Regions from separate parts of the Priestia sp. USM5 genome, predicted to be linked through region 2. Evidence: riboswitches for the same ligand, from Rfam matches in the RefSeq annotation. Region 2 holds a riboswitch; the other holds the start of a gene.
What was found. A riboswitch is a leader RNA that binds a small molecule or an ion and turns the genes downstream of it on or off. The one in region 2 is predicted to bind S-adenosylmethionine.
Positions count from the first base shown of each region.

Region 1 (7,678 bases), on a different contig from region 2:
TGTTTTATATGTGTCTCAAATTTATGGGGTCAGGTGTACATAGTTTGCAGTTATCAGGAATAGTTCCTTCATTAAGTACAAACGTCATTCCAACCATTGATGTGTTAAGTATATATCCTTCTTGGTATAGTACATTGCCACAACTTCTTATAATTGGATTTGCTTTATTAATACTGATAGTTCAGAAAAAGAAACAAAACAATACAAACAATACAGATCAAAAAAACCAGGGGGTTATTTAACATGTTCTTATCTAAAAAAATTACTTACACTGCACTTACCTTATCTTTACTAACTGTACCAGCTTTAGGTGCATGCAGTAATTCGACAACTTCTAGTGCTAAGGATGATACGAAACAAGCAGCTAGTCAAGGGAAGGAAAGTAAACAAGATACTTTAAAAAGTAACGTAAAGAAGATGCAAACTACGCTTAATAAACTGCAGAGTGGTTTAGAAAAAGAGGATCAAAAACAAATTAAGAAATATGGGAAAGAGCTCTATAATCAGTGGTTATCTTATGAAAATGACATTCGTGAGAAATACCCACTTTTATACACAGATACAGAAAAATATATCCTTCCACTGTCTACTGAAATAGAAAAAAGCTCAATCGATCAGAAAAAGGTGCAAGAACTAAGTGTTCAGCTAGATCGTTCGTTGGAAAATCTAAAAAATGCGAAAGAAACAGCGACAAAGACATCAGAAGCATTGAAAAAAGCTGTTAATAATTACAAAACGTATGTAAATGACCAAACAGAACAGTTAGTAAAAACGACTACGACCTTTACAGATGCTGTGAAGGCAGGAGATCTGGAAAAGGCGAAAGCTTCTTATGCAGAAGCTCGTGTATATTATGAGCGTATTGAACCAATTGCTGAAAGTTTTGGTGACTTAGATCCAAAAATTGATGCTCGTGAAGGTGATGTTGACACTTCAGAATGGGGAGGATTCCATCGTATTGAAAAAGCAATGTGGAAAGACTCTTCTTTAGAAGGAATGGATCAATATGCAACTCAACTAAATAAAGATGTACAGGATCTACAGCAAAGAGTAAAAGAAGTTAAATTAGAACCTACACACGTAGTCGCTGGTTCAATGGAACTGTTAAATGAAGCTGCTATTTCAAAAGTGACTGGAGAAGAGGAAAGATACTCTCATATTGATCTAGTAGATTTAGCTTCAAATGTAGAAGGTTCTCTAGCTGTCTATCATGCTGTTCTGCCAATTCTGAATGAAAAAAGTCCAGATCTTTCAGAGCAATTAGATAAAGAATTTAATCAACTAACAGCTACCTTAGGGAAATATCAAAAAGATGGAACGTATCTCCCGTACACAGAATTAACGAAGGAACAGATTCGGGAACTGAGTCAACAGTTAAACACATTATCGGAATCTATGGCCCAAACAGCTGAGATATTTCAATAAAAAAGGAGAATGAACGTGAAAGAATCGAAGAAGCCCAAACAATACACGCGTCGTGATATGTTAAAAATGTCAGTATTAACGGGTGTGGGTGTTGCGGTAAGCACAAGTAGTATCGGCGTTTTAGCTAATATGGCTAATGGGCTAGGAAATTCAAGCGAGAAAGCCTCAAGCAATCCTGTAGATGATTCTATTATTTCTTTTAATGGAAAAAATCAAGCAGGAATTGTAACGCCTCAGCAAACATATGCTTATGTAGCTGCTTTTGATTTACTAACAGATCAAAAAGATAAAGTTATAGATCTTTTCAAAAAATGGACGGTGTTGAGTCAATCTATGACTCAGGGAGAAGTTAGTAAAGACAATAATAATGATTGGCTTCCACCAAAAGATACAGGAGAAGCAAAAGATTTAACTCCTTCTAAATTAACCTTAACATTTGGCTTTGGTCCTTCTTTCTTTTCTAAGAATGGAGAGGATCGTTTTGGTTTAGCTGATAAGAAGCCGAAGCACCTTAAAGATATTCCAGCAATGCCAAGAGATGATTTGCAAGAGCCTTTTATAGGAGGAGACATTTCTGTACAAGTTTGTGCAGATGATCAACAAGTGGCATTTCACGCTGTACGCAACCTTATTAAATCAGCAGTAGGCGTAGCAGAAGTAAAATGGATGCAATCTGGTTTTATTAGTGCTCCGGATGAGAAAACGCCTCGGAATTTATTTGGATTTAAAGATGGTACGGCGAATGTTTCTTCTAACGATTCTGAATCTCATAATCGAATTATTTGGGCGAATAATTCAGAGCCAACATGGATGCAGGGTGGAACTTATATGGCTTTTAGAAAAATCCAGATGTTTTTAGAAGTATGGGATCGATCATCTCTTAAAGATCAAGAAGACACGTTTGGTCGAAAAAAAGATAGTGGGGCTCCTTACGGCAAAGTAAAAGAACACGATAAAGTAAGCCTTATGCAAATGCCTCCTACTTCTCATACAGCTTTGGCAAAGGGAACGAGACAAGAGATTTATAGAAGAGCGTATTCTTATACAGATGGGGTAGATCCTAAAACAGGAAATATAAATGCAGGACTTATGTTTATTAGTTATCAAAAGAATCCTGACACACAATTTATACCAATGCTTAAGGTATTATCTCAGCAGGATAAATTAAATGAGTATACGAAACATATAGGTAGTGCAATATTTGCTTGTGCTCGCGGAATCCGTAAAGGAGAGTACATTGCACAGTCTTTGTTAGAATAGGTTCATAAGAATTTTATCAGGTTAGATATCAGTTTTTTAGTACTGTTATAGATAGGAAATGAGGTGATTATAATGGTAGGACCTGGAAGTGCAATTTTAATAGGGATAACAGCATTAATTATATTTGGTCCCAAAAGGCTACCTGAGTTAGGACGCTCCGCCGGTAAAACACTTCGTGAATTTAAAAATGCAACCCAAGGAATTATGGAGGACCATGATAAAGAGGATAAAAAATCATTAAAAAATGAAGTGAAAGAGGACAAAACACCTCTTTAATAAATTGAGATATGTTATTTTCTGATAAATACAGAGCCAAGTTCTTTATTTGTAAAGAACTTGGCTCTTAAGTAATTTCAAATAGGGATGCTAGTTAACATAAGGGATTTTATAGGTAGTCATAACACAAAATGAGAAACATAAAATTCAATAAGGAACTATCAGCCTGATCTTTCCTCAAGAAAAAACAATCCAACTCCCACGGATTGTTTTTTCTCTTTTTATCTTTTTAATGGTATGACGGATAATTAATAATATTTTTAGCAAACTACCCAAGACGCCGTGAGGCATCATAAAATAGCTCTCCATTCCTTACGAGGATAGAAAAACTACTGATTAGGCCCAGTGGTTTTTCTGCTTTTATGTTGTATAGAATATACAAGGTTAGTTAACATAATCACTCTTTCCGGTACACACGAAAAAAGAGAACCCTTGGGGGGCAAGGATTCTCAAGGGAGTCCTCTTGCTCTTTTATGCAGCTTTTTATACATCGTTGATACAACAACTTTTCTAAGACAACAAACTCTTCAAAGGGAGAAGTCTGCCCAAAATCAAAAGGAATTCATCCATCAGCTGTTGGACTAGTTGCTTAAAACCAGGGATCACTAGAAATCTTTTGCTTTTTATATTTTCTTCAAGTATTTGCACTAGAACCAGTTTACTTACTTATTATTTTTCTGTAAAACTTTTAAGCCTGAGCCCATGTCAGATGCAAGAACGTAGTTTTGATCTACGAAAACTCCCCAAATGTTCGCATTTGCAGGAACATATTTGCCAATCTGAACAGGTTTACTCGGATTCGAAATATCCACAGCTCTCACTCCACCTGCATAGTGAGAAAGATACAATGTATTTCCTTGTACTTTTGGATCGTGGACTGTTTTACCAAACGTAACTTGTTTATTCGGATCTTCTGAAATATTTTCTGTAAGATCTGTTTTAAATTCACTCAATAGTATTGGATTTGTTTTATCTTTAATGTCAAAGATTCTTGTGTAACCATAAGATTTTTCGTAACCTGGTTTTATTGGCGCATATACTTCTCTTGTTTCAACAAGTACCGTGCCGCCTTTTGCAAGTGCAACCGAGTGTGCTGAACCTTGTTGATTAGATGCGAAAGTTGTCCTTCCCTCAAACTTCACGTTTTCGGGATTTGAGATATCTAAAATGATTGTTCCAAGATCCCAGAAAGAAAGGAAAGCTGTTTTTCCTGTTTCATCCGCATATGCACTATGGTTGAATACAGGTCGTTTCTTGCCGTCTGGCGCGTTCCAGTTATATCCGTCAAAGTTTTCACTTACTTCTGGCAGTGAACGTGGATCAAACTCATAAAGTTTCTTTGGCTCAGCTGGATTTGTCACATCAACAAGCTGAAAGTCCTTCTCTTTTCCATGAGAATAGTAGTCTGCGTAAGGGTTCGCAGCAAGAACCAATATGCGGTTTCCTTGCGTCGTTAAGTATAATTCATGTGTTCCTTTTGTTTTCTTTGTTACTTCATAGAACCCTAACTTCTTAGGGTCATATGGATTGGTTACGTCGTATAAAAGAAATCCACCCTTAGAATTCGGATTTTTAACGTCTAGTTGCTGAACAGATACAACAGCTAAATCTCCTTTAAAAGATTTTGTATTTACCGTTTTAACGATTACTTTTTCCTGCCAAGTTCCAGGAATATCTTGATCTGCGAAAACGGCAACCTCTTTAGGATTGGTTGGGTCTTTTAAGTCAAACACTCGAACTCCACCGTTTCCTCCTCCAGAAGTATGTGTCCCTGTGTAAGCAAATCCTTTATGTGCATACACGTCAGCTGTGCTGTTCTTGACACCTTCTCTAATTTCTTTCAATGGTACAGCTGCGGCTTCGTGCAAATACTTTAAATTCTTACTTCCTTCTGTGACAGGAACAGAGCTGATCTCATCTGGGTTACGCTGTCCTTTTTCAATGCTGATGTCTCCAAGTTCATCGTGCGCATATGCAACTGGTAATATAGATGAAACTGTTAATCCCGTAACTAGCGCAGTACTTAACAAAAGTTTTCTTTTCATTAAAATTCCTCCTTGGATTTACTTGATAGAAACTCTACAAGAGGCAGAATACAAAAAGCCTTCTGAACTCATAAAGAGACAGAAGGCTTCCGAAAAATCCGATTTCCTCTCATCTCTCAGCGTGAACACTGTTAGATTTAGCACCGTTTTCCTACTGTCTATTTAGTACGAATGGTTGCCGGGTTTCATAGGGATAATTTCCTCCACCTGCTCTTAATAATAGTATTCCTATCAAATTACTTTGTATTATTACAATGATTTCATGTAATGTCAATATATTTTTTAAACTTTACTTATTGGTATGCTTGAAGACGAGTAGCGAACGGTTGAAGGGGCGTGTGGCCAACGGTGATCAAAGAGAACTGCTAACCAAACTGGCAGCAAACAAGCCGTAGTGTTAGAAGGCGTTATAGGCTAAGGGCGCCTATCGGAAGGAATACGCTCTTTTCACGTCTAAGTATTCATTAGAAAAACAAGCTAGTGTCCTATCAAGGGATTAGTTGATCTTTATTACTCATCGAAATAATGAAAATTACAATATTAATTATATATGTAATCACTTACAAAGTGGATTGAAATAATTGAATATTCTGTTCAGTGATATTAGGTTCGGCATGAAAAATTCTTATAAATAGCTTAAAAAATTAAATAATTAGAAAGAGACTTTATATGGTAAAGTATTGGACCAAATTCAAATAAAAGTCCGCAAAAGTATACGTTTACGGACTGTTGTTTTATATAAGGAATCTATCATTTTTACCGTCCGTTTAAGTCGTGAATTAAATCACGAACGTCTCCTGAAAATCACATACTTTTACGAACGTTTTTAGTAGCATAATAGGAATATAAATGTAAATTTATTATAAAGTGGAAAAAGGAAGTTTTGGATAAATACGTGTAAGTAGTCGAGATTAAAATGAAGGTCGTCAACTTCAATCGAGGACAGTAAGGGCTGTTATCAGTAATGGTTGTTGAATTTTTAAAAAAGACTCCCGCAGTAAATATGTACTAGCAGAAGTCCTAAGTATTAACTAAGCTTGTTCAAGTGAGTCTTCTAGCAAAAATGACTCAAGATCTTTTAATAAGATATTATTTTTTTCCACAATTGATTTAATTACATCAATTCCGATTTTCTTTGAGAATTTGGGATTGTCTTCTTTGATAAAGCTATCTGATTCATTCATATACAATTGTTTTAATTTAAGGATTAAGTAACCGTATAAATATAATAATAAAAAAACAACATTATCAGTACATTCCATTATTCTTAATTTAAAAGATAAACTACAGTTTATTACAATGGTGGATTTTTCATTAATCATACAAGTAATATCTATATCCGTGTCTCTAACTCTTAGTGTGATCTTTTTAAGTTCTCCACCATTGCTTATAAATGCTTTAGTCGCTATTAGTTCTGTTGTCTGGTAAGATTCTCCTGTAAAAACATTAGCGTCATCAGATATATTCCCTACAAAACCACTAATATTTTCTAATTTGGTAATTTCATTTAATGTTCCATTTCGTTCAGTATAAACATAGAATAACCAATTAAATATATCAGGATTAAGTAAGTATTCGGGGTTTTTTTGCGAAATATTTTCTTTACCAATAAGCTTTTTAAATCTACTAATGTTGTAATCATTTGAAGTAATAATAAGTACATATACTTTATTTTCTTTTTCAAAAAATAATGACTCTACATCTAGATCATTTACTCTTTCAGCTTTTGGTAGAAATTTTCCATTACTATCTTTTTTCCTTTTCTTTGTGTACTCCAAATTAGCAATTGCCTTTTGATATGAAATAATTTCTCCTGTAAAATTATCATTACCATTAATCTTGGGTACTTTTATTTCTTCTAATTCACCTATCTCTTTCCAAGAATAATTAAAATATTTCTCGGCTTCATGCATACTAGCAACCTGTTTTTCATCTTTCTTCACATGAGGTAATAACTCGCTATGTTGCCTACTAAAAACTTTATCTAAAGAAGATAAGCAATTAATATTATTTAATAAAAATATATTTGAGTATACTTTTGACATTTATTTACCTCCTTCACATTCAATATTTAACTCTTTCATATTAGAATCACATAAAGCACTACTAATTCTATTTCCCATAGCTGAAGTAACCTTAAAATCTATATATGCAGTGTCTCTTTTAACACGTTTGGGAAGAATAACTATACTTTCTGTCATTATATAAGGTTTCATAGAAAGTCCTCCTAAACGATAGTTATCTAAAACATTAATACAAATTGCCTGATTCTCATTAATTCTAGTACTTGCACTGTCATTGAACCATTCTTGATCGTTTACTAAAGTAACATCAATTATCTGAGGATTAAAGAAAATTTCTATCTGCAATTTTAACAGTTTAAATATTAAAATTGATATTTTACCAGCTGGGATAATTTTTAGTTCAATTTCAATTTGTTTTTCTTCGTACTCCCCGCCTGAAGGTTTAAATTTGATTGATTCTGTATTTCTATTATTTGTTCTAAAATTAATCTCCACTGTCAATCGCGCAAAATAGCTTTTAATAATCCATAATAATGCTTTGTAGAGTAATCCTAGTAATTCTTGTAAAATTGCAATTGCAGCAGCAATTATAGCGCTCAGAATAACTTTTTGTACGGTGGGATCAGAATACCCATGTTGATTTAGAAA
Region 1 covers NZ_JBSGKN010000004.1:18,721-26,398, reverse strand. The annotation lists gene ACWATA_RS26330 (FTR1 family protein) at 1-242, shown strand, start outside; gene efeO (iron uptake system protein EfeO) at 244-1,425, shown strand; gene efeB (iron uptake transporter deferrochelatase/peroxidase subunit) at 1,483-2,685, shown strand; gene ACWATA_RS26315 (twin-arginine translocase TatA/TatE family subunit) at 2,758-2,961, shown strand; gene ACWATA_RS26310 (LVIVD repeat-containing protein) at 3,624-5,006, opposite strand; SAM riboswitch class I at 5,113-5,229, opposite strand; gene ACWATA_RS26305 (hypothetical protein) at 6,038-7,051, opposite strand; gene ACWATA_RS26300 (hypothetical protein) at 7,052-7,678, opposite strand, start outside.
Region 1: linked by a shared signal. The riboswitch ahead of ACWATA_RS26310 (LVIVD repeat-containing protein) and the one ahead of ACWATA_RS13395 (Na+/H+ antiporter NhaC family protein) in region 2 are both predicted to bind S-adenosylmethionine.

Region 2 (7,678 bases):
GCTCTTCTTCATTCATCTCAAGCTTTGTTTTCGGATAGTTTTTCTCAATCACCCGTTTGGCCGGCTTGGTAAAGCGATGCTGAATCATTTCAAATGTAATATCATCTCTTGACTCTTCAGGTATAGAAGCATCAAGCTTTTCAAACAGCTGACGGTATCCCTCTTGCCAACCTTCATGGATGTAAATAGGCGCCACAATAAAGCCAAGTGGATATCCGGCTTTTGCAACTTTATTAGCAGCTTCAATCCGGTAATCAAGAGGAGATGTACCAGGTTCAAAGTTTTTTATAACATAATCTGCGTTTATGCTAAAGCGAAAGCGCGTGCGACCATTATGTTTAGCATCCAATAAATGATCCACGTGATGAAACTTAGTCACAAAGCGCAGTTGACCTAGTTCACTTTCCCCAAAATATTCAATTGCGCGCTTTAATGAATGTGTTAAATGATCAATTCCTACGATATCAGATGTACAAGCCGCTTCAAATCGCGTTATTTGAGGGGCTCTTTCCTGCATATATTGCTCTGCTTGACCTAATATTTCTTCCACATTCACGTACGTGCGAATATATGGTTTGCTTCCCATTGTTGTCTGCAAATAACAATAGTGACAGTGCCCCATACACCCTGTTGCAAAAGGTATTGCATATTCAGCTGACGGTTTAGATGTATCAAATTTCAAGGTTTTACGCACACCAACTACTAAAGTAGACTTGGCATTGCGGTATTTTTGCAAATCATTTTTTCCCGGTATATTACGCACTTGATTATGAGAAGTTGTTTGACGAATCTCAATTCCCATCTTCTCAAATTTTTCTTTTAATTGAACACCAAGCGGGTACTCCATTGCTCCTGGCTCAATGTATACTAATTGAGGTACAAAAGGTTTTATCATCATGTACACTTCCTTTTTTCTAATACTAATAGCGTTTGAAAAATAAAAAGACTCTATCCGTGGTAATTATTTTTTAGATCAAAAAAGACTCTCTATTTAAGAGAGCCTTGCGTCAATTATATTGTTCATAATCAAATATCTTGTTATACATGTTCTCTGCTTCTTCATACGTTGAATACACAGCATCATCTTCAGCTAACAAATGATAAGACTCATGCAGAAACAGCGCTTTTTCACCTTTATTTTCAGGATGTTCAACAATTTCAGCTTGATTAATATTGGCAACGTTTGCCGTATGAGGATTTCGGTAAATAACAAATACTTGATCTCCTACTTGATATTCTTTTTTCTCCACGATCATCATCCTTTTCTTTTTTCTTTACTCGTATGATGTCCGCTTTTACTCATTTTATCCGATAAAAACACGCGGTGAGATCATCAAGAATTTATACGCTTTTACGCTCAATAAACCGAAAAGGAAGCTCAATTTTTTGAGGATCCTTGCTCCTGACTAGTTTAAAAAGCGTTTCGCCCATTTCTTTGAGAGGAAGTTCGATCGTTGTGATTTGTAAATAAGAAGAAAGCGGATGATTATCAAAACCAATAATAGCTAAATCGCCTGGAACTGATATACCCGCTTGTTCGCACTGAGCTTTTATACCAATAGCGACTTGATCGTTTGTTACTAAAAGCGCCTGAGGCCGATTTTTCATCTGCACCAATTTTTTCACCACTTTTTCACCATCTGTCACGTTCAAACAGCCTTGAAACACCCATTCCGGATGATAAGGCTCATTTATTCTTTCTACATATTCTTTGTATGCTTGCTGCCTCTGTTGACTATTTGTACCCGTCATTCTTCCAATACAGTAGCCAATATCCGTATATCCTTTTTCTTTTAAATACATGAGCGCTTTCTTAAAAGCTGCATAATGATCAACGTATACGGAGCGAATAGAACGATTTTTTACGTTTTCGCACACGGCTATCGGCCCGTACTGCTGATAATATTCAATCGTGCTCCAGCTGCCTGCTCTAGAACAAATAATCACTCCATCAACCTGCTTTGTTTTTAGCATATGAAGCGCTTCTTCTTCTTTTTTTACATCATAGTTCGTCTGACAAATAACAAGCTGATACTGCTTTTCTAACGCTTGAGAGGCCACTCCTTCTAAAAGCAGACTGAAATAAGGATGATTAATAAAAGGCAAGACGACAGCAATCATATTTGTTTTCCCTTTTGATAAGTGAACGGCATTAATGTTTTGTTCGTAATTAAGTTCTTGAATTACTTCTTCTACCAGACGGCGCTTTTCTTCTTTTACATACGGATGATGATTTAAAACCCGTGACACGGTCGAAACAGATACACCAGCTTTTTTTGCGATATCTCGGATATTTGTCATGTTTTCACCTTTTTCTCTTGCGCTGAAACGCGTTTCATACTTTATTCTCATTATAAAGTGAAACAGCAATAAGCTAAACCCGTTACAATCATGTTTTTATTCACTTATATAAGGAGGTCATATCATGGGTATTTTATTATTCATTTTATTATGCGGAATTGAAATCGGAGGAGCGGCTTATGCACTTAAACAAAATGAGACACTTTGGAAGGAGCTAGATGAAAAAAAGCCGACTGATTTTTTCAAACAGTAAAAAACCCTTAAAAAGAATGTTCTTTTTAAGGGTTTGATATTACGCAGCTTCTTTAGATGATTTTGATTTTTTATTTAAACGAGGAAAGCCAATTACAATCGCAATGATACCGCAAACCGCTGTTAACATTGGATAGAATGTAAATGGAATAATCTCAACCGGTGAAACTTTAGCAAATCCTGCTGCGAGAAGCATTTGTGCACCGTAAGGGATAAGCCCTTGAACGCTGCATGAAAACAAGTCGAGCAGACTGGCTGATTTACGATTATCAATTGAATACTTATCAGAGATTTCTTTCGCTAACGGACCTGCTGTAATAATTGAAATCGTGTTATTAGCCGTGGCTAAATTGGTTAAACTTACTAATCCAGCGATGCTGAATTCTCCGCCTTTTTTTGTTTGAATGCGTCGTGTTAATAGGTTCAATAAGAACTGAATACCACCGTTATAGCGAATGAGTTCAACCATTCCGCCAATTAAAAGAGATAAAATAATTAATTCCGACATTCCGCCAATACCTTCTGTCACAGTTTTAGCAAGAGAAGAAAGCGTGTAGCTTCCGTCAGCTAATCCAATTACGCCGGCTAATACAATTCCTCCGGTTAAAATGCTTAATACGTTTGCACCAAATATGGCAGCAACGAGTACGCCGACATAAGGCAAGATTTTAAACCAGCTAAAATCTTTAATTTCTACTGATGACGTATTGCCTAGCGTCATTACAAGTAATAAAATCACTGTAACAATCGCTGCAGGAAGGACAATAAAAAAGTTTACTTTTAATTTATCTGACATATTTGTTTTTTGCGTACGAACTGCCGCAATGGTCGTATCAGAGATTACGGATAAATTATCTCCAAACATTGCACCACCAACAACAGCAGCAATTGCCAATGTAATGGATACATGCGCCTGCTCACTGATTCCTACAGCGATAGGCCCTAACGCAGCGATCGTTCCCATTGACGTTCCCATCGAAATTGAAATGAATGCGCCAATAACGAAGATTCCGACTACCACTAAGCTTTGCGGAAGCACAGACAGAGCTAAGTTTACCGTTGAATCAACAGCTCCCATGCCTTTAGCGACTTGAGAAAAAGCACCTGCCAAAATAAAAATAAGTACCATAATAATGATATCAGGATGCCCTGCTCCTTTAGCAAAACGTTCCACTTTTACATTAAGTGAATCTTTGCGGTTCATAGCCAGCGCCACGATGGCTGCAATGATAATAGCTACTAATACAGGCAGCTTATAAAAATCTCCCGTTATAATTCCTGATCCGACAAACAGGACTAAAAAGATGCCCAGCGGTAACAGCGCCCAGCCGTTTCCTTTTTGTTGTTCCATTCTTAACACCTCTTGTTTACGTAATAAAAAAAGACCTCTTCTTATTGATAAGAAGAGGTCTCTTATTTGTATCATAAGATTACCCTTCTCATCTTCCAAACGAAACATCGTCTGCTGGATTTGGCACCGCACTGCGTACAGCCAGTTGCCGAGACATCCTAGGGCCAGTCCCTCCGTCTCTCTTGATAAGAAGTTTATAGTTGTTTTAAAAATAGTCTTTCACTACTGTAATCTCTTTTTATTTAATTGTCAAATGCTATTTTAGAAAAATATATAGTGTGAAAATTCTCACATCAATTAGCTACGTCACGTTTTAAAAACGCCACCCACGCTACGCCCATAAAGAAGACAAAGTGTGCAACTAAGATGAAGATTGAAAATGGAATTGTCATTCCGTCAAACATCGTCTTCATTCCGTCCATATACTGCACAAAGTTTGTGTTGGCGAACAGTAAAAATTTCCCCCACCATAAACCTAGCTCTGATACTAGTCCTGTTACAGCTTTTGCGCCGATACTTATGACAATAGCTAGACTTGAAGCAAGCGCGCTGTTTCTAAATAAAGACGACAGCATAAAAGCAAACGTCATCATCATAAACGTTTCCATATACGCGCTGTCATACGTAAGCGTAATGTTTTTAAGCAGCTGCGCATCTCCTTCTAGACTGGCAAATCCAAAGAACAATGCTCCCCATACAAACGAAAAAAGCAAATAGCTCAGCAAGTAATACAAGCTAATTAAAACGAGCGTTATGTACTTGGACGTTAAAATCGTTGAACGTCTAGCAGGGCGAATTAAAAGAAGCTTAATGGTACCCGCTTCAAACTCTTTTGCAACCATTGATCCTCCAACAGCAAGCGCGAAAAATTGAACGAGGATCAGCATGCCTGCACTAAATGACAGGAAATTCAATATGTTGTCTTCCGTTCCTGCGCTGTTTGCTACTTTCTTCATTAAAAGAGCCATACAAAGAGTTAAGATGCCGATTGTAATAAACGTGACTTTTGTACTTCTTTTGTAAAACCATTTCATGTGTTCATTTTGAATTAACTTAAGCATGGTGCTCTCCCTCCGTAACGGACATAAACGAATCTTCAAGCGTCTCATAAACAGGAGTGATTCGGTAGACTAAAATATCGCTGTCCACTAATTTTCTATTCACAGCTGGAATTTGTTCTTTCATAATCACTACATCAATACTATCGGATTTTATTGTTACTTGGAATTCTTGAGATAAAAGATCCGCTGCTTGTTGCACGTCAGATACTTCAAATTCTACATACATCCCTTGATCTTGACGATTTGGAGATAGATCTTGAACAGCTTTTAACTCGCCGTTTTGAATAATACCAACGCGGTCACATAATGCTTCCACTTCTTTTAATAAGTGGCTCGCGATTAAAATTGAAATACCTTCTTCCCTGCAGAGGGTTTGTAAATATGTACGAAATTCTCTCATTCCCGCTGGGTCTAGACCATTTGTTGGTTCGTCTAGTAAAAGCAATGCAGGCTTATGTAAAATAGCTTGAGCTACTCCTAAACGCTGTCTCATCCCAAGGGAATACGTCTTCACTTTTGCATGAATGCTGTTTTCAAGCTTTACTAGCGCAATCACTTCATCCAAGCGTTCTGCCGTGATCCCTTCATGCATATTCGCAAAGTGTTTTAAATTTTGATAGCCCGTCAGATAATCATAAAACTCAGGGTTTTCAATAATCGCTCCAATTGATTTCATAGCTGAAGTAAACTGTTCTTTTAAAGGAAACCCATTGACGGTAATTGTTCCCTTTGTTTCTTTAATGAGTCCTACTACGGTACGAATTAGCGTTGTTTTTCCAGAGCCGTTCGGACCAAGCAATCCGAAAATCTCACCGCGCTCAACCGATAAGGATACATCATGCAAAATGGTTTTCTTCCCAATTACTTTACTAACATGATCTACTTGTAGCACTGTTTCTGTCATCAGGTACATCCTTTCTTTAATTAGCAATACGCTTTCTATTGTTTCTCTTTTTTAACTATTTGTCTACTATAACCTTATTTTTGGAAAAGTAGCCCATTCAAATCATTCGTATTATCCGCTTACATTTGATAAAATAAAACAAACTTTAGTTAGAGGAGGACTTCTACATAATGAACTTAACCGTATACCTTGCCGGGCAAATTCATGATAACTGGCGAGACGAAATTAAAAACCAAGCGGAACAATTAAACCTTCCCCTTACCTTTGTCGGTCCCATGACAGACCATGACCGCTCCGACAACATTGGAGAAGAAATTTTAGGAAAACAGCCTAACGCTGTCTTAAAAGATGAAGCTGCTTCTCAAATTAATAATTTACGCACGCAGGTGCTCCTTAAAAAATCTGATGTGGTCATTGCTTTATTTGGTGAAAAATACAAGCAGTGGAACAGCTCAATGGATGCAGCGACAGCCATCGCATTAGATAAACCGCTAATTTTGGTTCGCCCTGAAAAACTGCACCACCCGCTTAAAGAACTGTCAAACAAAGCCCAAGTTGTAGTCGAAACGCCAGAACAGGCTCTTCAAGCACTAGCTTATATTTTTGAATAATAAATTTAGAAAGCTCTCAGGTTATTCCTCAGAGCTTTCTTTCGTTTTGAACATAAAAGTGAAGCGTGAAGAGTCGTTTTTTAAACCGTCTATGTTTTTCATAGATTGTATCCGTATAGCTCGATAAAATGAAAAACAATGTATATTCAACAATTTCTGTTTCCCTGAATATATTAGTTTGTCACTCAGTGTTTTGGTGAATGCTAGAATAATCAAGCGTTACCGCTCAAAAAATCCCTTAAATGGTTGACGAGTGCTTAAAGTGTCGGTTACACTTTATGTTTGAAATATTGTATTCATATCGCTCTTATCTCAAAAGAATGGTATAATTTTATAGATATTGAATTTGGAGGACTGCTCATACATGATTACAGTTAGTAATGTAAGTTTACGATTTGGCGACCGAAAGTTATTTGAAGATGTGAATATTAAATTCACGCCTGGTAACTGCTATGGATTAATCGGCGCAAACGGTGCTGGAAAATCAACGTTTTTAAAAATTTTATCTGGTGAAATTGAATCTCAGACTGGTGATGTACATATGGGCCCTGGCGAACGCCTTGCTGTCTTAAAACAGAACCACTTCGAATATGAAGATCAAGAAGTTATGAAAACCGTTATTATGGGGCACGCTCGCCTTTATGAAGTAATGCAAGAAAAAGATGCTATTTATATGAAAGCAGACTTCACAGATGAAGACGGAATGAAAGCAGCTGAGCTTGAAGGTGAATTTGCTGAATTAAACGGTTGGGAAGCAGAATCAGAAGCGGCTATTCTTTTAAAAGGATTAGGTATTTCTGAAGATCTTCACGCCAAAAAAATGGCTGAACTAACGGGTAGTGAAAAAGTAAAAGTGCTTCTTGCACAAGCTTTATTCGGAAAACCTGATGTATTACTTCTAGATGAGCCTACGAATAACTTGGATATCCAAGCAATTCAATGGTTAGAAGAGTTCTTAATTAACTTTGAAAACACAGTCATTGTTGTATCACATGACCGTCACTTCTTAAACAAAGTATGTACGCACATTGCTGACCTTGACTTCAGTAAAATCCAAGTCTACGTTGGTAACTATGATTTCTGGTATGAATCAAGTCAATTAGCACAAAAAATGGCGTCAGATGCAAACAAGAAAAAAGAAGAAAAAATTAAAGAGCTTCAAGCCTTTATCGCTCGCTTTAGCGCAAATGCATCGAAA
Region 2 covers NZ_JBSGKN010000001.1:2,472,356-2,480,033, forward strand. The annotation lists gene splB (spore photoproduct lyase) at 1-895, opposite strand, end outside; gene ACWATA_RS13380 (transcriptional regulator SplA domain-containing protein) at 1,008-1,256, opposite strand; gene ACWATA_RS13385 (LacI family DNA-binding transcriptional regulator) at 1,342-2,301, opposite strand; gene ACWATA_RS13390 (hypothetical protein) at 2,426-2,554, shown strand; gene ACWATA_RS13395 (Na+/H+ antiporter NhaC family protein) at 2,594-3,904, opposite strand; SAM riboswitch class I at 3,990-4,096, opposite strand; gene ACWATA_RS13400 (ABC transporter permease) at 4,198-4,965, opposite strand; gene ACWATA_RS13405 (ABC transporter ATP-binding protein) at 4,958-5,869, opposite strand; gene ACWATA_RS13410 (YtoQ family protein) at 6,040-6,480, shown strand; gene ACWATA_RS13415 (ABC-F family ATP-binding cassette domain-containing protein) at 6,845-7,678, shown strand, end outside.